One region of the Cellulosimicrobium sp. SJTW-1 genome, then DNA from elsewhere that is predicted to be linked to it. Evidence: riboswitches for the same ligand, from Rfam matches in the RefSeq annotation. Region 1 holds a riboswitch; each other region holds the start of a gene.
The links. A riboswitch is a leader RNA that binds a small molecule or an ion and turns the genes downstream of it on or off. The one in region 1 is predicted to bind thiamine pyrophosphate.

Region 1 (7,646 bases):
GGGCGAGGCCCGCGCCGTCGTACAGGAAGTGCTCCAGCACCGTCTGGCCGTGCGCGGAGTGCTTGACCTCCGGGTGCCACTGCACGCCGTAGAGGCGACGCTCGCGGTCCTCGAACGCGGCGACCGGCGAGCCCGACGACGTCGCGAGGACCTCGAAGCCCTCGGGCGCGCGGTGCACGGCGTCGCCGTGGCTCATCCACGTGGTCTGGTTCTGCGGCGTGCCGTCGAGCAGCACGCCCGCGGCGCACACCTCGACCTCGGTGCCGCCGTACTCGCGCAGGCCCGTCTGGGCGACCTCGCCGCCGAGCGCCTTCGCCATGGCCTGGAAGCCGTAGCAGATGCCCATGACGGGCACGCCGGCCTCGAACAGCGCCGGGTCGACGAACGGGGCGCCCGTCGCGTACACGGACGAGGGGCCGCCCGAGAGGATGATCGCGGCCGGGTCCTTGGCGAGCATCTGCTCGACCGTGAAGGTGTGCGGCACGATCTCGGAGTAGACCTTGGCCTCGCGCACGCGGCGCGCGATGAGCTGCGCGTACTGGGCGCCGAAGTCGACGACGAGCACGGGCCGCGGGGTCGAGGCCACCTCGGCGGTGGTGGGAGTGTCGGGAGCGGTGGCGGGTGACGTCACCCGTCCAGGATAGTCGCCGTGCGGCGGGGCTCGTCCCGCGTCTCAGGCGTCGGTGCGCGCCTCGGCGCGCGCCGCGACGCGCTCGCGCAGGGCGCGGGCCGCCGCTTCCGGGTCGCTCGCCGCCGTGATCGCGCGCACCACCACGATCCGGGTCGCGCCCGCGTCGAGGACGGCGTCGAGCCGGTCCGCGTCGATCCCGCCGATCGCGAACCAGGGCGTCGCGGGCCGGGTCGCCGCGACGTCGCGCAGCAGGTCCAGGCCGACGGCGGCCCGCCCCGGCTTCGTCGGGGTCGCCCACAGCGGACCCACGCAGAAGTAGTCCACCGCCGGGTCGGCCTCTGCCGCGGCCGCCTGCGCGGCCGAGTGCGTGGACCGGCCGAGCGCGGGCCCCGCGCCGAGCAGCGCCCGCACGGCCGGGACCGGCAGGTCGCCCTGGCCCATGTGCACGACCGGCGCGCCCGTGACCGACGCCACGTCCGCCCGGTCGTTCACGGCCCACAGCGCGCCGTGCTCCGTCGCTACGCGCGCGACGAGCTCCTGGAGCTCGAGCTCGCGCGCGACGTCGAGCGTCTTGTCGCGGAGCTGCACGACGTCCACCCCGCCCGCGAGCGCCGCCCGCAGGAAGTCCTCGAGGTCGCCGCGCTCCTCGCGCGCGTCCGTGCAGAGGTAGAGCCGCGCGTCGGCGAGCCGGGCGCGTGCGGCGTCCGCCGACGGGGCGGGAGTGGCCGGGGTGGTGGAGGTCTCGGAGCTCACCCGCGGGAGCCTAGCCTCGGCGGCTCCTCGGCAGGAGGTACTGTGGCCGACAGCACGGGAGCCCCGCAGGGGGCTGAGAGGGCGTCGCCGCCGACCGTCGAACCTGATCTGGGTCATGCCAGCGAAGGGAGCGCACATGAGCCTGTCCGTCCACCCGTCCGCGGGTGGCTCCGTCGTGCCCGACGGCGCGCGCGACGTCGTCGTCGTGGGGGGCGGGATCGTGGGTCTCGCCGTCGCGTGGCGCGCGGCGCGCGCGGGGTTGACCGTCACGGTGCTCGACCCGGCGCCGGGCGCGGCCGCGACCCACGCCGCCGCGGGGATGCTCGCGCCGGTGACCGAGGCCGACTTCGGGGAGGAGGCCGCCCTGCGGCTCCACCTCGCGGCCGCCGCGGCGTGGCCGGCGTTCGCCGCGGACCTGCGCGCGGCGACGGGGGCGGACGTCGGGCTGCGGACCGCCGGGACGCTCACCCTCGCCTACGACGCCGACGACCTCGCGCTGCTCCGCCGCGTCCTCGCCCTGCACGCCGCGCACGGTCTCGCGTCGCACGAGCTCACCGTCGCCGACGCGCGCCGCCGCGAGCCGTACCTGGGCCCGCGCGTCGCCGGGGCGGCGTGGGCCCCCGCGGACCACGCGGTCGACCCGCGCGCGACGCACGCCGCGCTGCTCGCCGCGCTCGGCGGCCGCGACGCCGGGGGTGCGGGCTCGGCCACCGGGGCGCGCGTCGTCCGCGCGTCCGCGACCCGGCTCGCGCTCGATGCCGGGCGCGTGGTCGGCGTGCACGACGACGCGGGCCGGCTCCACCGCGCGGGTGCGGTCGTCGTCGCGGCGGGCTGGCAGTCGGGCGCCCTCCTCGCGGACGTGCCGGGCATCGTCGTGCCCACGCGGCCGGTGAAGGGTCAGACGCTGCGGCTCGACGCGGGCCCGGACCTCGCGCTGGAGCACGTCGTGCGCGGGCTCGTGCAGGGGCGGCCGGTGTACGTCGTGCCGCGCGACCCCGAGCCTGCGGGGCCGCGCGCCGGGCACCGGGAGGTCGTCGTCGGGGCCACCACCGAGGAGAACCCGGACGACCGCCGCGCCACCGCCGGCGGCGTCTTCGCGCTCCTGCGGGACGCCCGCGCCCTCCTGCCGGGGATCGACGAGGCCGCGCTGGTCGAGGTGACGCCGCGGGGGCGCCCCGCGACACCGGACAACCTCCCGCTCGTCGGGCCGACGGACGTCCCGGGGCTCCACCTCGCGACGGGCCACGGCCGCAACGGCATCCTGCTCGCCCCGCTCACGGCCGACGCCGTCGTCGCCGGGCTCGGCGGGCTCCCCGCGCTCGGCGGGACGGAGCCCGGCGACGACGTCGCGACCGCCCTCGCCACCGCCCGGACCGACCGCTTCGCCCGCACCGCCACGACACCGAGGTGAGACCCGTGACCGCACCCGCACCCACCGCGCTCGTCAACGGCGAGCCGTACCCGCTCGACGGCGACGTCGACCTGGAGCGGCTCGTCGCCGCGCTCGTCCCCGCCTACGTCGCCGACGGCACGCCGCAGGGCGTCGCGGTGGCCGTCGGGGACGCCGTCGTGCCGCGCGGCGCCTGGGCGACGACCGTCGTCGCGCCCGGGGACCGCATCGAGATCGTCACCGCCGTCCAGGGCGGCTGAGGAGGAGCCATGACCACGACCGACGTCTCCCCCGCCACCGCGAGCGGCCCGGCCGGCGCCGACGACCCGCTCGTCGTCGCCGGCACCCCGATCGGGTCGCGCCTCGTCATGGGCACCGGTGGGGCCGCGAACCTGCTCACGCTCGAGGACGCGCTCGTCGCGTCGGGCACCGCCCTCACGACCGTCGCGATGCGACGCGTCGCCGTCCGCGCCGGCGGGGACGCGAGCCCCGACGCGGGGATCTGGGCGCTGCTCGCCCGCCTCGGTATCCGCGCGCTGCCCAACACCGCCGGGTGCTTCTCGGTGCGAGAGGCCGTGCTCACCGCGCACCTCGCGCGCGAGGCGTGCGGTACCGAGTGGGTCAAGCTCGAGGTGATCGCCGACGACGTGACCCTCCTGCCCGACCCGGTCGGCCTCGTCGAGGCGGCCGAGCAGCTCGTGCGCGACGGGTTCGTCGTGCTGCCCTACACGAACGACGACCCGATCCTCGCGCGCCGGCTGGAGGACGTCGGCTGCGCCGCCGTCATGCCCCTCGGGGCGCCCATCGGCACGGGGCTCGGCATCCTCAACCCGCGCAACATCGAGGCGATCGCCGCCGCGGCCCGGGTGCCCGTGATCCTCGACGCGGGGATCGGCACGGCGTCCGACGCCGCGCTCGCCATGGAGCTCGGCTGCGACGGCGTGCTCCTCGCGACGGCCGTCACGCGCGCCGCCGACCCGGTCCGCATGGCCCGCGCGATGCGCCTCGCCGTCGAGTCGGGCCGGCTCGCCGCGGGCGCAGGGCGCATCCCCCGCCGCGAGGGCGCCCTCGCGAGCTCGTCCCCGCAGGGCCGCCTCGACCTGGCCCTCTGACCCCGTCGACCAGGCGGTCCCTGCGCGCCGAGCAGGCCATCCCGGCTCGTCCGTCGACCAGGACGCGCCGCGACCACCTGGTCGACGTGCAGGGGGCTAGAGGGTGGGGGTCTTCAGGGCGTCGAGGAGGGCCGGGACGCCGCCGACGACGGAGCGTGCGTCGAGGCCCGCGGCGCGGGCGGCGTCGGCGACGCGGGCGGAGCGGCCGCCGACCGCGCACACCACGAGCACCGGGCGGTCGGCGGGCAGGTCCGCGAGCGCCGCGGCGGCACCGGGGTCCTGCGTGCCGCCGAGGAACGCGCCGCTCGGGACGAGCGTCGACCCGGGGAGCGGGCGCACCTGCGCCTCCCAGTCCTCGCGGACGTCGAGCAGGAAGGGTGCGGCGTCGTCGGCCCGCAGCAGGGCGGCCGCATCAGAGGCGGACACGTCGCGCGGCGCGGGCCCCGCTGCCCCGGTCGGCCCCGCCCCGGCACCGGGCACCGCCACGGGCGGCGCCGCGGGCCGGAGCCCGCAGAACGCGGCGTAGGCGTCGTCGCCCGGCAGGAGCGCGGTGACGGGCTCGCGCGTCGGGTCGGCGCGCACGGTGAGCTGGCGCCACGAGAGGTCGAGGGCGTCGTAGACGGCGAGGCGGCCCAGCAGCGTCGTGCCGGCGCCGGTGACGAGCTTGATCGCCTCGGTCGCCATGACGGAGCCGACGGTGCCGCACATCGCGCCGAACACACCGCCGGTGGCGCAGTCGGGTGCCGCGCCCGGGGGCGGCGGGACGGGGAACACGTCGCGGTAGGTGACCCCGCGCGGACCTCGCTCTCCCGGCCCCGCGGGGTCGGGACCCGCGGCGCCCGGGTGCGCGGCGTCGTCGGGCACGGCGAACCGGGGCGCGGCCCAGAAGACGCTGACCTGTCCCTGGAAGCGGTAGATCGAGCCCCAGACGACGGGCAGGCCGAGGACCTCGGCCGCGTCGGAGACGAGGTAGCGGGTCGGGAAGTTGTCGGCGCCGTCGAGCACGACGTCGTAGCCGCGCAGCACGTCGAGCGCGTTGTCCGCGTCGAGCCGCAGCGCGTGCTCGACGACGTGGACGTGCGGGTTGACGTCCGCGATGCTCTCGCGCGCGGAGTCGACCTTGCGGCGCCCGACGTCCGACCCGCCATGGATGACCTGGCGCTGGAGGTTGGACGTGTCGACGGCGTCGTCGTCGACGATGCCGATCGTGCCGACGCCCGCGGCGGCGAGGTAGAGCAGCGCGGGGCTGCCGAGGCCGCCCGCGCCGACGACGAGCACGCGCGCGGCCGCGAGCCGCCGCTGGCCCTCGGTGCCGACGCCCGGCAGCGCGAGATGGCGCGCGTAGCGCTCGAGCTCCGGCGTCGAGAGCTCGTGACCGGGCGCGACGAGGGGCGCGAGCGGCGTCGTCATGCCGCGTACTGCTCCTCCAGCGCGACGAGCTTCGCGTCGGCCTCGGCGTGCACCTTCTTCTCGAGGATGAACGACATGACCGGCACGACGCCCGCGAACACCATCGTCGCGAGGCGGCCCCAGCCCCAGCGCATCTTGGTCCACAGGTCGAGCACGGTGACGAGGTACACGACGTAGATCCACCCGTGGGCGAAGGGGATCCAGGACACGTAGCGCATGATCCCGTCGACGTCGACGAACGCACCGACCCCGTACTTGACGAGCATCTCGACGCACAGGATCAGCAGCATCACACCGGTGATGATCGCGAGGACCCGGTAGCGCGCGAGCGCGCCGCGCGCCTTGCGGATCGCGGTGCGCGCGGCCTCCGCGCTGGGGGCCGCCGCGTCGGCGGGGGCGACGACGGGCGCGTCGGTGGGGGTGGCCGGGTCCTGCGTGGTCATGGGAGAGGTCCTCGTTCCGGGCGAGACGGCCGCGGCGGTCTCCGCCGCGTGCGGTGGCGTGACGCGGTCGCCGCGTTAAACCGTCGCCGCGTGTCGGACGCCGAACCTAGGGTAGAACACCGTGCGACCCCTCCCTCTCCCCGACCCGGGGACCCCCGACCTGCGCGGCCCGTCCCGCTACCTCCTCTGGATCGCCCGGCGCCAGTGGACGGTGCTCACGGTGTCCGTGCTGCTCGGCCTCGTGAACTTCGCGTGCCAGGCGTTCCAGCCGTACATGCTCGGCCGCGCGCTCGACGAGGGGCTCACCGCCGGGTTCGGTGCCGAGCTGTGGCGGTGGGCGGGCCTCCTGCTCGCGCTGGGCCTGGGCATCGTCGTCACGGGCGTGACGCAGCACCGGTTCGACATCGCGAACTGGCTGCGCTCGGCGCTCACGACGTCGCAGCTCGTGGGCGACGTCACCGCCCGCTCGGGCGACGCGATCACCGAGGAGCTCCCGACGGGCGAGGTCGTGTCCACCGTCGCGAGCGACGCGATGCGCGTCGGCCAGCTCTTCTCGATGATGGGCCAGTTCCTCGGCGCGCTCGGCGCGTACGTCGTCGTGGCGGTCATCATGCTCTCGACGTCGCTGCAGCTCGGTCTCGTCGTCGTGCTGGGCCTGCCGGTCGTCGCCGCGGTGCTCGCGCTGCTCGTCAAGCCGCTCCAGCAGCGCCAGGCCGCGCAGCGCGAGGCGCAGGGCCGCCTGACGACGCTCGGCGCGGACACGGTGTCGGGCCTGCGCATCCTGCGCGGGATCGGCGGCGAGGGCGTGTTCGTGGGCCGCTACGCGCAGCAGTCGCAGAAGGTCCGCGAGGCCGGCGTCAAGGTCGCGCACACCCAGGCCACGCTCGACGCGCTCCAGGTGCTCCTGCCCGGCCTGCTCGTCGTGCTCGTCGTCTACCTCGGCGCGACGGCGGCCCTGCGCGGCGAGATCACGCCCGGGCAGCTCGTCGCGTTCTACGGGTACGCAGCGTTCCTCGGCTGGCCGCTGCAGGTCGCGACGCAGATGCTCAACATCGCGACGCGCGCCCACGTCGCCGCGCGCAAGATCGTGCGCGTCCTCGCGGTCGAGCCAGCAGCGGGCGCGAGCCCGGCCACCGCGCCCATGCCGCCCGAGGGCAGCCCCCTCGTCGACGAGACGAGCGGCCTGGTGCTCGAGCCGGGACGCGTCGTCGCGCTCGTCTCGGCGGACCCGGAGGCGTCGGCGGCCGTCGCGACCCGGCTGGGCCGGTTCGACGACGCCGCGGAGGCGGCCACGCCCGTGCGGCTCGGCGGCACACCGCTCGCCGCGCTCGACAAGCACGCGCTCCGGCGCCGCGTCGTCGTCGCCGAGGCGACGCCGCAGCTCTTCTCGGGCGCGCTGCGCGACGAGCTCGACGCGCGCGGCACCGCGACGGAGGCCGAGGTGCTCGCCGCGGTGAGCACGGCCGACGCGCACGACGTGCTCGACTCCGTGCCCGACGGCCTCGCGGGCGAGCTGCCCGAGAAGGGGCGGTCGCTCTCGGGCGGCCAGCGCCAGCGCGTCGCGCTCGCCCGGGCGCTCCTCACGGACCCGGAGATCCTCGTCCTCGTCGAGCCGACGAGCGCCGTCGACGCGCACACCGAGGCGCGGATCGCCGCGAGCCTCGCGCAGGCCCGTCGCGGGCGCACGACCCTCGTCGTCACGGCGTCGCCGCTCGTGCTCGAGCACGTCGACGAGGTGCTGCTCCTCGAGGACGGCCGGGTCACGGCGCGCGGCACGCACCGCGACCTCGTCGACCGCGCCCACTCCCCCGCGACAGCACCGGACGACGACGCGGCCCGGTACCTGCGCGTCGTCGGGCGCTCGCTCGACGACACCCCCGCCCTCGCCCGCACCGCACCCGAAGGAG
Region 2 (7,646 bases), 1.8 Mb from region 1:
GACCGACGGGACGAGGCCGTCGGGCGCGTACGTCGCGGCGGCGGTCCCGGCGTCGAGCAGGACGATCGTCGCGCCCGCCATCGGCGCGGACAGCGAGACCTCGCCGACCACGCGCACGGGCCGCACGGCGTCGCCCAGCACGACGTCGGTCGTGTCGCCCACCGCGAGGCCCGACGCCGCGAGCGTCGCCGACTCGAGCGCGACCTCGCCGCCGTCGCGGGGTGCGCGGCCGTCGACCACCTGGGGGCCGGGGTCGCGGGGGTCGTAGGCGACGCCGATGCTCGGCGCCTGGCTGCCGAGGACCGCGGTCCCGTCCGCGCCCACGAGCACCGCGGGACCGCTCATCTCGGGGAGCGCGAGCGCGACGTCGTCGCGTGCGCCGAGGTCGTGCGCCAGGTCCGCCGGGACGAGGCTGCGCGCACCGCCGACCTGGGCCGACGCCGACGTGAGCGCGTCCCCGGCGGGGGACGCGCCGCGCACGTACGCGTCCGCCTGGACCGACGAGGCGACGATGCCGTCGAACGTGGTGGCGAGCATCGCGCGCAGCGCGAACGTCCCGGTCACGAACGCGACGCCGATCGTCACCGCGAGGACCGAGAGGACGAGCTGCGCGCCGTGCGCGCGCACGCCGCGCAGCGCGATCCGGCCCATCATCGGGCGGCCGCCGTCGCCGGTGCCGGGGTGGCGTGCGCCGGGGCCGGCGCGGCGGGCGTGAGGGAGCCCAGCGTGTCGAGGACCGCCTGCGGCGTGGGGTCGTGGAGCTCGGTCACGAGGCGGCCGTCCGCGAGGAAGAGCACCCGGTGGGCGTACGACGCCGCGGTCGGGTCGTGCGTGACCATCGCGACGGACTGGCCGAGGTCGTCCACGGACGCGCGCAGGAAGCCCAGGACCTCCGCGGCGGCGCGCGAGTCGAGGTTCCCCGTCGGCTCGTCCGCGAGCACGATCGCGGGTCGCGACACCAGCGCCCGCGCGCACGCGACCCGCTGCTGCTGCCCGCCCGACAGCTCGGCGGGCCGGTGCCCCAGCCGGGGGCGCAGGCCCACGGCGTCGACCACGCGGTCGAACCACTCCCGGTCGACGGGCCGCCGGGCGATCGCGAGCGGCAGCACGATGTTCTCCTCCGCCGTGAGCGTCGGCACGAGGTTGAACGACTGGAAGACGAACCCCAGGCGCGTGCGCCGCAGGCGCGTCAGGCGCCGCTCGCTCATCGCGGAGACCGTCTCGCCGTCGACGACGACGGTCCCCGCCGTGGGAGAGTCGAGCCCCGCGAGGCAGTGCATGAGTGTCGACTTGCCCGAGCCGGACGGGCCCATGATCGCGGTCAGGCGCCCCCGCTCGAGGTCGACGTCCACGCCGTCGAGCGCACGCACCGCGGCCTCCCCGCGCCCGTACGTCCTCACCAGCCCGCGCGCGGTCGCGATCGCGGGTCGCGCAGCGCCCTGAGCGCCCTGAGCGCCCTGAGCGCCCTCAGCGCCCTCAGTGGGCGGGCCCTCGCGCGGGGTGCTCCGCTGTGCCGCACCTGTCGTCGTCACGTCCTCGTCCGTCCTCTCGTCGTGCCGCTGCGCGGGAGCGTCGTGGCTCGCCGGGCGGCGCCGTCCTGTGGTGGCCGCCGGGGCTCCCGGCGGCCGTACCGACCCTCCCGCGGCGCGCGTGCCCGCGGCATCGGGGGCGGGCCCCGAACCGCCCCTGGTCCGCGGTCGCCGGTGCTCAGGGTTCTCTCAGGGGACTCTCCGGGTGAGGGGCCGGTGTAGGCTCGCGGTGAACGACAGGGGAGCTCCTGGAGGAGCTGAGAGTGCGGACCACCGCAGACCCTCGAACCTGATCCGGTTAGCACCGGTGGAGGAAGTCGGGAATCTCGATCACCTGCTCGCGCGGTCCGTCGCGCCCACCCGGCGCGCGGCCCGTCGGGCCGGTGGACCCCTCCTGAACGTCCAGGGAGGACACATGCAGCACACGACCACCGTCGCCCGCCGCGGCCGGGCCCTCGCGACCGGCGTGGGCGCGACGCTCGCGCTCCTCGCCCTCGCGGCCTGCTCGGGGGGCGACGGCGCCGGGGGCGACGACGCGTCGTCGGGCCGCGGGGGCACGGTCACCCTGGTGACCCACGACTCCTTCGCGGTGAGCGACGACGTGCTTGCCGCGTTCGAGGAGGAGAGCGGGCTCACCGTCGAGCAGGTCGCGCCCGGCGACGGGGGCGCGCTGGTCAACCAGCTGATCCTCACGAAGGACTCGCCCCTCGGCGACGTCGTGTTCGGGATCGACAACACCTTCGCGTCGCGCGCGATCGACGAAGGCGTCCTCGAGCCGTACACGCCCGCCGACGTCTCGGAGTCCGCCGCGTCGTACGCGGTCGGGGACGGCGGCGAGCTCACCGCCGTCGACCTCGGGGACGTGTGCGTCAACGTGGACCACGGGTGGTTCGCCGACGCGGGGATCCCCGAGCCCGTGACGCTGGAGGACCTGGCGAAGCCCGAGTACCGGGACCTCCTCGTCGTGACCAACCCCGCGACGTCGTCGCCGGGCCTCGCGTTCCTCCTCGCGACCGTCGGGGCGTTCGGCGAGGACGGCTGGGAGGACTACTGGGCGGACCTGCGCGCCAACGGCGTGAAGGTCGTCGACGGCTGGTCCGACGCGTACTACGTCGACTTCTCCGGCTCGGAGGGCGCCGGCCCGCGCCCGCTCGTGCTGTCGTACTCGACGTCGCCCGCGTTCACGCTCACCCAGGACGGCTCCGCGTCGACCACGGGTGCGCTGCTCGACACGTGCTTCCGCCAGGTCGAGTACGCGGGCGTGCTCGCGAACGCGAAGAACCCCGAGGGCGCGCAGCAGCTCCTCGACTTCCTCGTGAGCGAGAGGTTCCAGGCCGACGTCGCCGACCAGATGTACATGTACCCGGCCGACGACTCCGTCGCGCTGCCCGACGGCTGGGCCGAGTTCGCACCGCTCGCCGACGAGCCCTTCGAGGTCGCGCCCGCCGACGTCTCGGCGCACCGCGACGAGTGGATCAAGGCATGGACGGCCACGGTCGTCGACTGACCCCCGGCCCACGAGCGACCACGGCTCTACCTCGCGAGGTAGAGCCGTGGTCGCGCGGGGTAGACCCGTGGTTTCCCGAGGTAGAGCCGTGGTCGCGCGAGGGAGAGCCGTGGTGAGGGGTCCGGGGGTCCGGCGGGGCGGCGTCGGGCGCGGGGTGCTGTGGGGTCTGGCGGCGGCGGTGCCGCTGGCGTTCCTCGGGGTGTTCTTCGCGTGGCCGGTCGTCACGCTCGTGGCGCGCGGGTTCGTCGGGGACGACGGCGGCCTCGACCTCTCGGGGTTCGCGGAGGTCTTCTCCGAGCCCCGCACGTGGCGGATCGTCGGCCTCACGCTCTGGCAGGCCGTGCTCGGCACGGCGCTGTCGCTGCTGCTCGGCGTTCCCGGTGCGTACGTGCTGTACCGGTGCCGGTTCCCCGGGCGGCGGGTCGTGCGCGCGCTCGTCACGGTCCCGTTCGTGCTGCCGACCGTCGTCGTCGGCGTCGCGTTCCGGTCCCTGCTCGTGCAGGGCGGCCCGCTCGGGTTCCTGCGGCTCGACGAGACGTTCGCGGCGATCGTCGTCGCGCTCGTGTTCTTCAACTACTCCGTGGTGGTGCGCACGGTCGGCGGGCTCTGGGAGCACCTCGACCCGCGCGCCGAGCAGGCCGCGCGCGCCCTCGGCGCGACGCCGTGGCGCGCGTTCCGCACCGTGACGCTCCCGGCGCTCACGCCCGCGATCACGAGCGCCGCGTCGATCGTCTTCCTCTTCTGCGCGACGGCGTTCGGCGTCGTGCTCGTGCTCGGCGGCATCCGCTACGGGACGATCGAGACGGAGATCTGGATCCAAACGACCCAGTTCCTCGACCTGCGCACCGCGGCGGTGCTGTCGGTCGTGCAGCTCGTGGTCGTCGCGGCGGCGCTCTCGGTCGCGAACCGCACGCGGGCCCGGCGCGAGCGTGCCCTGAACCTGTCGTCCTCGGCGTCGTCCGCGCACCCCATGCGCCTGTGGCGCGACGGCCGCCCGACGGGCGACCTCGCGCCCGCCGCGCTCACCGCGGCCGTGGTCGTCGTGCTCGTCGGGCTCCCGCTCGGCACGCTCGTGGTGCGCTCGTTCCGCGTCCCGGGCGGCGGCTGGGGTCTCGACAACTACGCGAACCTCGGCACCACGGGCGGGCGCAACGCCCTGTCCGTCACCGTGTGGGAGGCGGCGGGCAACTCGCTGCGCACCGCCGCGCTCGCGACCGTGCTCGCCGTCGTGATCGGCGGACTCGTGGCGCTCGTCGTGTCCCGGCGCCCGCGCTCGCGCGCGGGTCGGCGCGCGATCTCGGTGCTCGACTCGGTGTTCATGCTCCCGCTCGGGGTCTCCGCCGTGACGGTCGGGTTCGGGTTCCTCGTCACGCTCGACAGGCCGCTCGGCCTCGACGTCGACCTGCGCACGTCGGGGCTGCTGGTGCCGATCGCGCAGGCGGTCGTCGCGACGCCGCTCGTCGTGCGCACGGTCCTGCCGACGCTGCGCGCCATCGACCCGCTCCTGCGCGAGGCCGCCGCGACCCTCGGCGCCGCGCCCGGGCGCGTGTTCCGCACGGTCGACGGCCCGATCGCCGCGCGCTCGCTCGGCCTCGCCGTCGGGTTCGCGTTCGCCGTCTCGCTCGGGGAGTTCGGCGCGACGTCGTTCCTCGCCCGCCCGGACAGCGCGACCCTGCCGGTCGTGATCTTCCGGCTCATCGGGCGCCCGGGCGCCGAGAACTACGGCATGGCGCTCGCGGCGAGCGTCGTGCTCGCGCTGCTCACCGCGACCGTGATGCTGCTCGCCGAGCGGTTGCGCGGCGACCGACCCGGAGGAGAGTTCTGATGGTGCAGACCGACCCCGCCCCCGCGCCCGCGGGCACGCCGGAGCCGTCGCGCCCCGGCCCCGGCACCGGGGAGACCGCCGGGCTCGCGGTGCGCGACGTCGTCGTGCGGTACGGCGGGCGCGGCACCGGGGGAGCGCGCACCGACCCCGGCACGACGGCGGTCGCGGGCGTCACGCTCGACGTCGCGCCCGGCGAGGTGCTCGCCCTGCTCGGGCCGAGCGGCTGCGGCAAGTCGAGCCTGCTGCGCGCCGTCGCGGGGCTCGAGCCGGTCGCCGCGGGCTCCGTGGCGTGGGACGGCCGCGACCTCACGGGCGTCCCCGTGCACCGCCGCGGGTTCGGGCTCATGTTCCAGGAGGGCCAGCTCTTCCCGCACCGCGACGTCGCGGGCAACGTCGCCTACGGGATCGCGGGGCTGCCGCGCGCCGAGCGCGACGCGCGCGTGGCCGAGCTGCTCGACGTCGTCGGGCTCGCCGGGTACGAGCGGCGCGCGGTCGCGACGCTCAGCGGGGGCGAGCGCCAGCGCGTCGCGCTCGCGCGGTCGCTCGCGCCGCGCCCCCGCCTGCTCCTGCTCGACGAGCCCCTCTCCGCGCTCGACCGGGGGCTGCGCGAGCGCCTCGCGCTCGACCTGCGCGAGGCCCTGCGCGCCACCGGCACGACGGCCGTCTTCGTCACCCACGACCACGACGAGGCGTTCACCGTCGCCGACCGCGTCGCCGTCATGGACGCGGGCCGGCTCCTCCAGGTCGCGCCGCCCGAGGACCTCTGGCGCGCGCCCGGGTCGCGCCGCGTCGCGGAGTTCCTCGGCTACCAGGCGTTCGTCCCGCACGGGCCGGGGAACCTGCTCGCGGTCGGTCCGCGCGGCCTGCGGCTCGCGGGCGAGGGCGTGCCGTCGTCGGACGACGCGTGGGACGCGACCGTCGTCGGGAGCGTGTTCCGCCGCGGCGCGGTCGAGGTGACCGTCGACGTCGACCTGCCCGGCGCCGACGGCGGTGCGCCCGCCCGGCTGGTGGCGCTCGCGGGCGCCCCGTCGGTCGTCGAGCCGGGCGACCGGGTGCGGGTCGTCGTCGACCCGGCGGGGTGCGCCGTCGTGCCGGCCTGACGTCCGCGGCGGGCCGCCCGTGGCCGTGCGACGAGCGAGAGCGCCGCAGCCGACCTAGCGTCGGGGGATGGACGACGTGACGACCGGTGACCACCCCCCGGAGAAGAACGGCAGCAAGTCCGCGAAGATCCTGTACCGCCCCGTCGGCATCGTCAGCTCCGTCGTGGGCGGGCTCGTCGCCGGGCAGGTGTTCAAGCAGATCTACAAGCGGGTCTCGCCCGGCCACCGCAAGGACGCCCCGACACCCCTGCAGTCGGAGTACCCGCTCAAGGAGATCGTGCTCGCGGCACTCCTGCAGGGTGCGGTCTACGCGGTGGTGAAGGCGCTCATCGACCGCGGCGGGGCACGCGCGTTCGAGCGCTGGACGGGGGAGTGGCCCGGCGACTGACGGTCAGTCGAGGCCCGCGGCGTGGACGAGCAGCGCGACCTGCGTGCGGTTCTCCAGCCCGAGCTTGAGCAGCACGCTCGACACGTGGGCCTTGACCGTCGGGACGCTGAGGAACAGGCGCGCGGCGATGTCCGCGTTCGTCGCGCCGCGGCCGAGCTCGACCGCGACGTCGCGCTCGCGCCCGGTGAGCGCGTCGAGCGCGGCCCGGGCCCGCTCGCGCTGGCCGCCCGCGTCGGCGACCGACGTCATGAGACGCCGCGCGATCTCCGGTGACAGCACGGGCTCGCCCGTCGCGGCCGCGCGCACGGCGGCGACGATCCGCTCCGGCGGCATGTCCTTGAGCAGGTAGCCGGACGCGCCGGCGTGCAGGGCGCCGACGACCTCCTCGTCCGTGTCGAACGTCGTGAGCACGACGACGGCCGGCGCGTCCGGTCGCGCCCGCACGCGCCGCGTGGCCTCGATCCCGTCGACGCGCGGCATGCGCAGGTCCATGAGCACGACGTCGGTCGGGTGGGCGTCGAGCACGGCCGCCACCTCCGCGCCGTCGGCGGCCTCGCCGACGACCTCGATGCCGTGCGCGCCGTCGAGCATGAGGTGGAGCCCGGCGCGGACCAGCGCGTCGTCGTCGACGATCACCAGGCGGGTGCGCGCGGTGTCCGGGGGGACCGGCCCGTCGTCGTGGTGGTCGCTCCCGCGCGGGGCGCCCGCGCGCCCACCCTGCTCCGTCACGCGGCCCACGGTAGCCGGACGTCGAGCACGAACCCCGCGTCCCGCGCCCCGGCGCCGAGGGTCCCGCCGAGCAGGTCGACGCGCTCCCGCAGCCCGACCAGCCCGGTGCCGGTGCCGCCGCCCGCTCGGTCACCGACGCCGCCACCTTCCGGGCCGACACCGCCGCCGGCGCCGACGGGGACGCGGCGCGGGCCGCCGTCGGACACCGTGACCCGGACCTCGCCCGCCCGGGCCACGACGCGGAGCGTCACCGGGCCGCCCGGCGCGTGCCGCCGGGCGTTCGTCAGCCCCTCCTGCGCGACGCGGAAGGCCGCGACCGCGACCGTCGGCGGGACCTCCGCGGACCCCGTCCGCTCGTAGGTCACCTCGCCGCCCGCGTCGCGCGCCTCGACGACGAGCCGCTCGACGTCGTCGAGCGTGGGCTGCGGCGACAGCGCGTCGGCACCGCCGGGCCCGGGCTCGGCGCGCAGCACCCGCACGACGTCGCGCAGGTCGTCGAGCGCGGAGCTCACCCCCGCGCGCACCAGGCCCGCGGCACGGGCGAGCCGCTCCGGGTCGGCGTCCGGCC
Region 3 (7,646 bases), 790 kb from region 1:
CTCGTCGCACGCGCTGCGCGCGGCGGCCCGCAGCGTCGCGAGCGCGCGCGCCTCGTCCGCGGTCGTGCGGTGCCCGGCGCGGTGCCGGTCGAGCACCGCGGAGGCGGCGTCCCCGACCTCCGCGGCCCCGACCATGAGCGACGTCGACCGCACCGTGAGCAGCGTGCTGCGCGCCTCCTCGTCGTCGCCCCGGGCGAGCGCGACCGCCGCCGCGTCGACCCGTGGGACGACGAGGTCCCGGTACGCGACGAAGAAGCGCCGGACCGCCTGCACGTCGCCGTCCAGGTCGTCCGTGAGCGCCGTCCACGCCTGGCGCAGGTCCTCCCTCACGTGCGGGGGCCGTGGTGGCGGCCCGGGACGTCCCGGGTCTCGTCGGGCGTGCACCGATCACGGTCGAGCCGGGCGCCGTGGGGCGCAGGCTCGACGACGTCGACCGCGTCGCGGTCGGTGAGCAGGGCGGTCATGAGTGCCTCGTTCTCGTGGTGTCCGACGGGATCGATCCTGCGCGCCCTGGCGCGAGGGACCCGCCGCGTCGGCGCAGCGAAACCTCAGGATCTGCTCAAGATCCTGAGGTCGCGGCAGCGGGATCAACAGCTTCCGGACGCGCGGAGGGCGCGCCACCCGGCGGGGTGGCGCGCCCTCGGCGTCAAGCGTGCTGGGGTCAGGCGTCCGTGCGCCCGCTCTCGCCGGCTGCGCCGCCCTCAGCACCGCCCTCGCTGCCGCCGTCGTGCGACGGGGCGGCGGGCTTCGCGTCGACGCCCGCCTCCTTGCGCTGCTCGGGCGTGATCGGGGCGGGTGCCTGCGTCAGCGGGTCGTACCCGCCGCCCGACTTGGGGAACGCGATGACGTCGCGGATGGAGTCCGACTTCGTCAGCAGCGCGACGATGCGGTCCCAGCCGAACGCGATCCCGCCGTGCGGGGGCGCACCGAACTTGAAGGCGTCGAGCAGGAAGCCGAACTTCTCCTGCGCCTCCTCGGGCCCGATCCCCATGACGTCGAAGACGCGCTCCTGCACGTCCCGACGGTGGATACGGATGGACCCGCCGCCGATCTCGTTGCCGTTGCACACGATGTCGTAGGCGTAGGCGAGCGCCTCGCCCGGGTTCTGCTCGAACGTGTCGACCCAGTCCGGCGTGGGCGACGTGAACGCGTGGTGCACGGCGGTCCAGGCGGAGTGGCCCAGATCGACGTCGTCGTCCTCGCCGGTCGGCTTGAACAGCGGCGCGTCGACGATCCAGACGAACGCCCACGCGTCGTCGTCGATCTGACCCGTCCGCTTCGCGATCTCCTGGCGCGCGGCGCCGAGCAGGGCGCGCGAGTCCGACGTCTTGCCCGCGGCGAAGAACACGGCGTCCCCCGGCTGCGCGCCGGTCGCGTCGCGCAGGCCCTCGCGCTCGGCGTCGGACAGGTTCTTCGCGACGGGGCCGCCGAGCGTGCCGTCCTCGCCGAACGTCACGTACGCGAGGCCGCGAGCGCCGCGCTGCTTGGCCCACTCCTGCCACGCGTCGAACTGGCGGCGCGGCTGCGAGGCCCCGCCCGCCATGACGACGGCGCCGACGTACTCGGCCTGGAACACGCGGAACGGGGTGTCCTGGAAGTAGTCCGTGAGCTCGACGAGGGGGTTGCCGAACCGGAGGTCGGGCTTGTCGGACCCGTACAGCCGCATGGCGTCGTGGAAGGTCATGCGCGGGATGGGCGTCGGGATCGTGTACCCGATGAGCTCCCACAGCGCGACGAGGATCTTCTCGGCGAGCGCGATGACGTCGTCCTGCTCGACGAAGCTCATCTCGACGTCGAGCTGCGTGAACTCCGGCTGGCGGTCCGCACGGAAGTCCTCGTCGCGGTAGCAGCGCGCGATCTGGTAGTAGCGCTCCATGCCCGCGACCATGAGGAGCTGCTTGAACAGCTGGGGCGACTGCGGCAGCGCGTACCAGGAGCCGGGCGCGAGGCGCGCGGGCACGAGGAAGTCGCGCGCGCCCTCGGGCGTCGAGCGGGTGAGCGTCGGCGTCTCGATCTCGACGAACTCCTCGGCGTCGAGCACGCGGCGTGCGGCCTGGTTCGCCTTGGCGCGCAGGCGCAGGGCGTGCGCGGGGGCGGGCCGGCGCAGGTCGAGGTAGCGGTGCTTGAGGCGCGCCTCCTCGCCGATCGTCTCGGTGTCCGCGAGCGCCGTCGAGACCTGGAACGGCAGGGCCTCGGAGGTGTTGAGCACGACGACGTCGGTCGCGACGACCTCGATCTCGCCCGTGGGCAGGGACGGGTTCTCGTTCCCGTCGGGGCGGCGCGAGACCTCGCCCGTGACCTGGAGGACGAACTCGTTGCGCAGCGGGTGCGCGACGGCCTCGTCGCGGATGACGACCTGGGCGATGCCGGAGGCGTCGCGCAGGTCGATGAAGGCGACGCCGCCGTGATCGCGCCGACGGTCGACCCAGCCCGTGAGGGTGACGGTCTGACCGGTGTGCTCGGCCCGCAGTGAGCCGGCCGTTCGGGTGCGCAGCACGGAGGGTTCCTTCCAGGTGGGCGGTGGGGGGGTCGCGCTCCCGGAGCGGGGGCGCGTCCGCTGAAGTCTAGTGCGGGCGGGCGGGCGGCTCGACCGGATACCTCCGACCGGAGGCGGCCGACGGTCGGCTCTCGACCGGCGGGGGCGACCGGATACCGTGGCGGTGCCGCCGCGACGTCCCGTGGCGGCACCGCCGGGACCGGCGCGGCGCCTGCGGGCGCGCACGGGCCGACCGGCCGCGGCAGGGCCGTCCGGCCCGCCGCCCGCACGAAGGAGGGTGACCCGTGGCACGCACCATCGCGACGAACCGGCGCGTCGAGCGCGACGAGCTCGAGGGGTTCCTGCGCTCCCGGCACGACGGCGTCCTCGTCACCACCCGCGCCGACGGCCGCCCCCAGCTCAGCCCGGTCACGTACGGCGTCGACGACGCGGGTCGGGTCGTCGTGTCGACGTACCCGGAGCGCGCCAAGGCGGTCAACGTGCGCCGCGACCCGCGCGCGTCGCTGCTGTCCCTGGGCGAGCGGTTCTCCGACCCGTGGGTGCAGGTCGACGGCGAGGCGGAGGTGATCGACCTGCCCGAGTCGGTCGAGCCGCTCGTCGACTACTACCGCGCCGTCGGCGGCGAGCACCCGGACTGGGACGAGTACCGCGCCGCCATGGTCACCCAGGGCAAGTCGCTCGTGCGGCTGACGATCACGCGCTGGGGACCGGTGGCGACGGGCGGCTTCCCGGCGCGCCTCGCCGACGCCTGACACAGGTCAGAACAGGACCTGCTCCACTCCCCCGCCGACGACGTCGAGCCCGCCGCCGTCCACGGGCATGCCCGCGAGCGCCCCGCCGTGGCCGTCGCGCGCGTCCTGCGGCGCCGGGTCGACGGCGAGGCTGCCGGCCGGGTAGGCACCGTCCGTCGGCGGTCCTGACCGGCGGTGCCGGTCGCCGGGCTCGCCGCGGCGGAACCGGCCCTCGACGCCCGCGGGGCCGCGGTGCCCCGCGACCCCGAACCCGCGCGCCTCGAGCATCGGCCGCACCCGGTCCCACAGCCAGGACCGGTACGCCGTCGAGGCGTACGTGCCGCGGGCGTACACGCGCTCGTACCCGGGGACGAGGCGCGGGTGCTCGCGCGCGAGCCAGCCCATGTACCACTCGCGTGTGCCGGGCTTGAGGTGCAGCGGCAGCACCGTGACGCCCGTCGCGCCCGCATCCTTGACGGCGTCGAGCAGCTCGGTGAGCGCGCGGGTCGAGTCGGTGAGCCACGGCAGCACGGGAGCGACCATGACGCCGCACGGCAGACCGGCCTCCCGGACCGTGCGGACGAGGTCGAGCCGCGCGCGCGGCGAGGGCGTGCCCGGCTCGACGCTCGCCTGGAGCTCGGGGTCCAGGAGCGCGAGGGACACGCCGATCCCGACCTCGACGCGCGAGGCGGCGTCGACGAGCAGGGGCAGGTCCCGGCGCAGGAGCGTGCCCTTGGTCAGCACGGACAGCGGCGTGCCCGACCCGGCGAGCGCGTCGATGATGCCGGGCATGAGGCGGTAGCGCCCCTCGGCGCGCTGGTACGGGTCGGTGTTGGTGCCGAGCGCGACGGCCTCGCGCGCCCAGGACGGGCGGGCGAGCTCGGCCCGCAGCACGTCGTCGACGTTGACCTTGACCACGACCTCCCGGTCGAAGTCCTCCCCCGCGTCGAGGTCGAGGTACTGGTGCGTGGGGCGGGCGAAGCAGTTGTGGCTCACGACCCCCGCGGCGACGAAGTCGCGCGTGCCGGTCGTGATGTCGACCAGCTCCGTCGTCTCCCCCGGCCCGTCGAGCGCTTCCAGGGAGTCGACGCGCAGCGCCTCGCCGCCGGTGACGTCCTGGCCGTCGAGGACGGGCCGCCCCTCCGCGAGCGCCGCGGCGCCCGGCCCGACGAGTACGTCGCCGAGCGCCAGGCGGGCACGGTGCCCGGCACCGCCGACGACGTGGCGCCACCCGCGCTCGGTGAGGAACCGGTGGTCGCCGCTCGCGACGAGGCGCGTGCCGTCGGCGAGGGTCACGCGGTAGGCGCGCTTGCGGGTGGCCCAGCGGTCGAGCACGCGGGTACGCACGTAGCGCCGGTACGCGCCGTGCGGGACGGTGCCGACGATCTCGTCGCCGACACGCAGCTCGCCGATCGGCCGTTGCGCGCCGTCGGCCAGCAGCACCGGGGTGGCGGGCGCGAGGCAGTAGGAGCACGCGTGGCTGCACCCGCGGTACGGGTTGACGGTCCACCGGAACGGCATGCGCGACATCGCCGGCACCTTGGACAGCGCGCTCTTGGCGGTGACCTCGTGGAACGTGATGCCCGCGAACTCGGGCGTGCGCACGCTGCGGACGAGGCCGACCCGCTCCAGCCCGGGGAGCGCGCCGTCGTCCGCGCCGAGCACCTGTCCGTCCCACCGCATCGCGCCATTCGAACAAACGTTCGAACGCGCTGTCAAGAGCGGGTCAGCCGTCGGCGGACCACGCCTTGAGCAGCGCCAGGTTCCCGAGGGGGATGTGGTGGCCGATGCGCGGGTGGTCCAGCGCGACACCGACGACCCCGGCCGCGCCGAAGGACGCGACGTAGTCGATCGCCGCCGGCACAGGTACCCCGAGCAGCGGCACGGAGCCTGTCTCGTCGTCCGCCAGACCGAGCGCCCGGGCCGCCTCGTCCGCGCGCGCGGCGCTGCTGTAGAGGCAGATCATGGGCCCCTGGTCCGCAGCGACGGCGTACGGACGGGGCTGGTCCTCGGACCCCCGCGCGATGAAGAACCACGTGCCGAGGCGCACCGTCTGCCGCCACAGCGCGATCTGCGCCGACGTGTCGCCCGCGGGCGCGCTCCGCACGGCCTCGTCGAGGCGGTCCAGCTCTGCGACCGCGGCGGAATCGTTGTCTCGGGTCATGCGCGCTGCCTCGTCCCTCGTGGTCGGAGCCCGTCCCCGGTCCGCGCGGGCTCCTCGTCGCCGTCACCTTCTCACGGCGGCCGGGCGTCCCGGTGGGTGAGACGCCGGGATTGTCCGGCGGGCGTCCAGGCCCTAGGGTCGGGCCGAACGCCCCCGGGGAGCGCATGAGCGCTGAGAGTGCAGGCCGGACACCCGTCCCCCCTGCAGACCCGTGGAACCTGATCTGGTTCGTACCAGCGAAGGGAGCAGGGCGGACGTCACCGTCCCCTGCGCGCTCGTGCCCGCGCCCCGCGCGTGCCGTCCGCGCGGGGCGCGGTGGCGCGCCGTCGTGCACCCCTCGCCCCGGGGGCCCGACGGAGGGAACCGCATGACCGAGCCCCGCACCACGCCGCCCCGGGCGACCCCGCCCACCGCCACGCCCGACGACCGACCCGACGGCGTGGGTCCCACGCCCGCCCCCCGGGACCGCGCCGTCGCCGCTCCCCCGAGCCGTGCCCGACGCCGCGGCCTCACCCTCCACGAGACGGTCCTCGTCGCCGTGCTGGGGGTCGTGTTCGGGTTCGTCTACTGGGCGTTCGTGCAGCTCTGGGCCCCGCTCCAGCTCGCGATGGGACCGCTCGCGGACCTCGCCGCCAACGTGCTCGCCGGCGCGTGGATCGTCGTCGGCCCGCTCGCGACGTACATCGTGCGCAAGCCGGGCGTCGGCATCCTCACCGAGACGCTCGCGGCGCTCGTCGAGGTGGTCTTCCTCGCGTCGCCCGCCGGCCCGCTGCTCGTCCTCGTGGGGCTCGTCCAGGGCGTGGGTGCCGAGATCCCCTTCGCCCTCACCCGGTACCGCCGCTACGGCTGGTGGGTCTTCGTCGCGTCGGGCGTCAGCGCGGCGCTCGTCACGTACGCGTTCAACGCGGTCCGCTTCGGCTGGCTCGGGCAGGACTACGCGATGCTCCGGCTCGGCGTGCAGGTCGTCTCGTGCGTCGTGCTGTGCGGGATCGCGGCGCGCCTCCTCGGCGACGCCCTCGCCCGCACCGGCGCGCTCGACGCCTTCGCGATCGGGGCTGACCGCCGTGGCTGAGGCACCGACCGCCGCACCGGACGTCACGCCGGACGCCGTGCCCGGCGACCTGCCCGACGCCGTCGCCGCCGCCGGCCTGACCGTCACCGTGGGCCACGACGGCACGCGCGTGCTCGACGACCTCACCCTCACCGTCCCCGCGGGCACCGGGCTGCTCGTGCTCGGCCCCTCGGGCTGCGGGAAGTCCACGCTGCTGCGTGCGCTCGTCGGCGTCGTGCCCCACACGCTGCCGGGCTCCGTCGCGGGGGACCTGCGCGTGACGGGCGTCGACCCGCGCGACACGACCCCGGCGGCGCTCGCCGCGCGCGTCGGCCTCGTCCAGCAGCGGCCGGGCGACCAGCTCTGCCTCGCCCGCGTCGACGACGAGCTGCGGTTCGCGCTCGAGAACCGGGCCGCGGACCCGCGCACGATGGACGCCCGCGCCGCCACCGCGCTCGCCGCCGTCGGTGCGGACCACCTGCACGACCGGCCGACCCACGCGCTGTCGGGGGGCGAGGCGCAGCGCGTCGCCCTCGCGGCGGCGCTCGTCGCCGACCCCGAGCTCGTGGTCCTCGACGAGGCGACGGCGTTCCTCGACCCGGCGGCGGCGCACGAGGTCGGGACGCTCGTGGGCGGGCTCGTCCGGGCGCCCGGACGGGACGCGCCCGACACCCCCGGCCGGTCGGTCGTGCTCGTCGAGCACCGCCTCGACGACGTCGGGACACTCCCGGCCGCGACGCTCGTGCTCGGCGACACCGGTCGCGTCGTCGCGCACGGCCCCACGACCGCCGTCCTGCGCGCGCACGCCGCCACGCTCGCCGCGCTCGGGTGCTGGCTGCCGCTCGACATCCGGCTGGAGCACGCCGGAGCCCCGGGCCCGCTCGGCGCACCCGCGACCGACGCCTGGCTCGTCAACCTCGCGCGCTCCGCCGACCCCCGCACCGCCGACCCCCGCGCCGCGGACCCCCGTGACGCAGACACCGGCCCGGCGGCGCTCGCCCCTGACCGCCCGGTCGCCCTGCGTGCCCGTCGCCTCGCGGTGCACCGCGCCGCGACAGGCCGCCGACGGCGCGGGCGGGACGAGACGCCGGTGGTGCGCGACGTCGACCTCGACGTGCACGCGGGCGAGGTGCTCGCAGTGGTGGGGCCGAACGGCGGCGGCAAGTCGACCCTCCTGCGCGGGCTGGCGGGACTCGAACGGAC

Region 2: it holds a riboswitch for thiamine pyrophosphate, as region 1 does, so the genes downstream of both, RSE42_RS16815 (thiamine ABC transporter substrate-binding protein) here and thiO (glycine oxidase ThiO) in region 1, are expected to answer to the same signal.
Region 3: it holds a riboswitch for thiamine pyrophosphate, as region 1 does, so the genes downstream of both, RSE42_RS09150 (ECF transporter S component) here and thiO (glycine oxidase ThiO) in region 1, are expected to answer to the same signal.

What each region holds. Positions count from the first base shown of each region.
Region 1 covers NZ_CP136680.1:1,214,967-1,222,612, reverse strand. Annotated here, with positions in the region: gene guaA (glutamine-hydrolyzing GMP synthase) at 1-631, opposite strand, end outside; gene thiE (thiamine phosphate synthase) at 674-1,384, opposite strand; TPP riboswitch at 1,429-1,531, shown strand; gene thiO (glycine oxidase ThiO) at 1,521-2,795, shown strand; gene thiS (sulfur carrier protein ThiS) at 2,801-3,034, shown strand; gene RSE42_RS05550 (thiazole synthase) at 3,044-3,886, shown strand; gene RSE42_RS05545 (ThiF family adenylyltransferase) at 3,983-5,296, opposite strand; gene RSE42_RS05540 (DUF3817 domain-containing protein) at 5,293-5,739, opposite strand; gene RSE42_RS05535 (ABC transporter ATP-binding protein) at 5,861-7,646, shown strand, end outside.
Region 2 covers NZ_CP136680.1:3,732,228-3,739,873, reverse strand. Annotated here, with positions in the region: gene RSE42_RS16825 (ABC transporter permease) at 1-654, opposite strand, end outside; gene RSE42_RS16820 (ABC transporter ATP-binding protein) at 651-1,421, opposite strand; TPP riboswitch at 1,758-1,862, shown strand; gene RSE42_RS16815 (thiamine ABC transporter substrate-binding protein) at 1,945-3,036, shown strand; gene RSE42_RS16810 (ABC transporter permease) at 3,146-4,861, shown strand; gene RSE42_RS16805 (ABC transporter ATP-binding protein) at 4,864-5,961, shown strand; gene RSE42_RS16800 (DUF4235 domain-containing protein) at 6,029-6,349, shown strand; gene RSE42_RS16795 (response regulator) at 6,353-6,985, opposite strand; gene RSE42_RS16790 (sensor histidine kinase) at 7,075-7,646, opposite strand, start outside.
Region 3 covers NZ_CP136680.1:2,008,744-2,016,389, reverse strand. Annotated here, with positions in the region: gene RSE42_RS09180 (hypothetical protein) at 1-330, opposite strand, end outside; gene RSE42_RS09175 (hypothetical protein) at 327-464, opposite strand; gene aspS (aspartate--tRNA ligase) at 662-2,497, opposite strand; gene RSE42_RS09165 (PPOX class F420-dependent oxidoreductase) at 2,782-3,249, shown strand; gene RSE42_RS09160 (Rv2578c family radical SAM protein) at 3,256-4,911, opposite strand; gene RSE42_RS09155 (hypothetical protein) at 4,955-5,392, opposite strand; TPP riboswitch at 5,537-5,656, shown strand; gene RSE42_RS09150 (ECF transporter S component) at 5,760-6,464, shown strand; gene RSE42_RS09145 (ABC transporter ATP-binding protein) at 6,457-7,646, shown strand, end outside.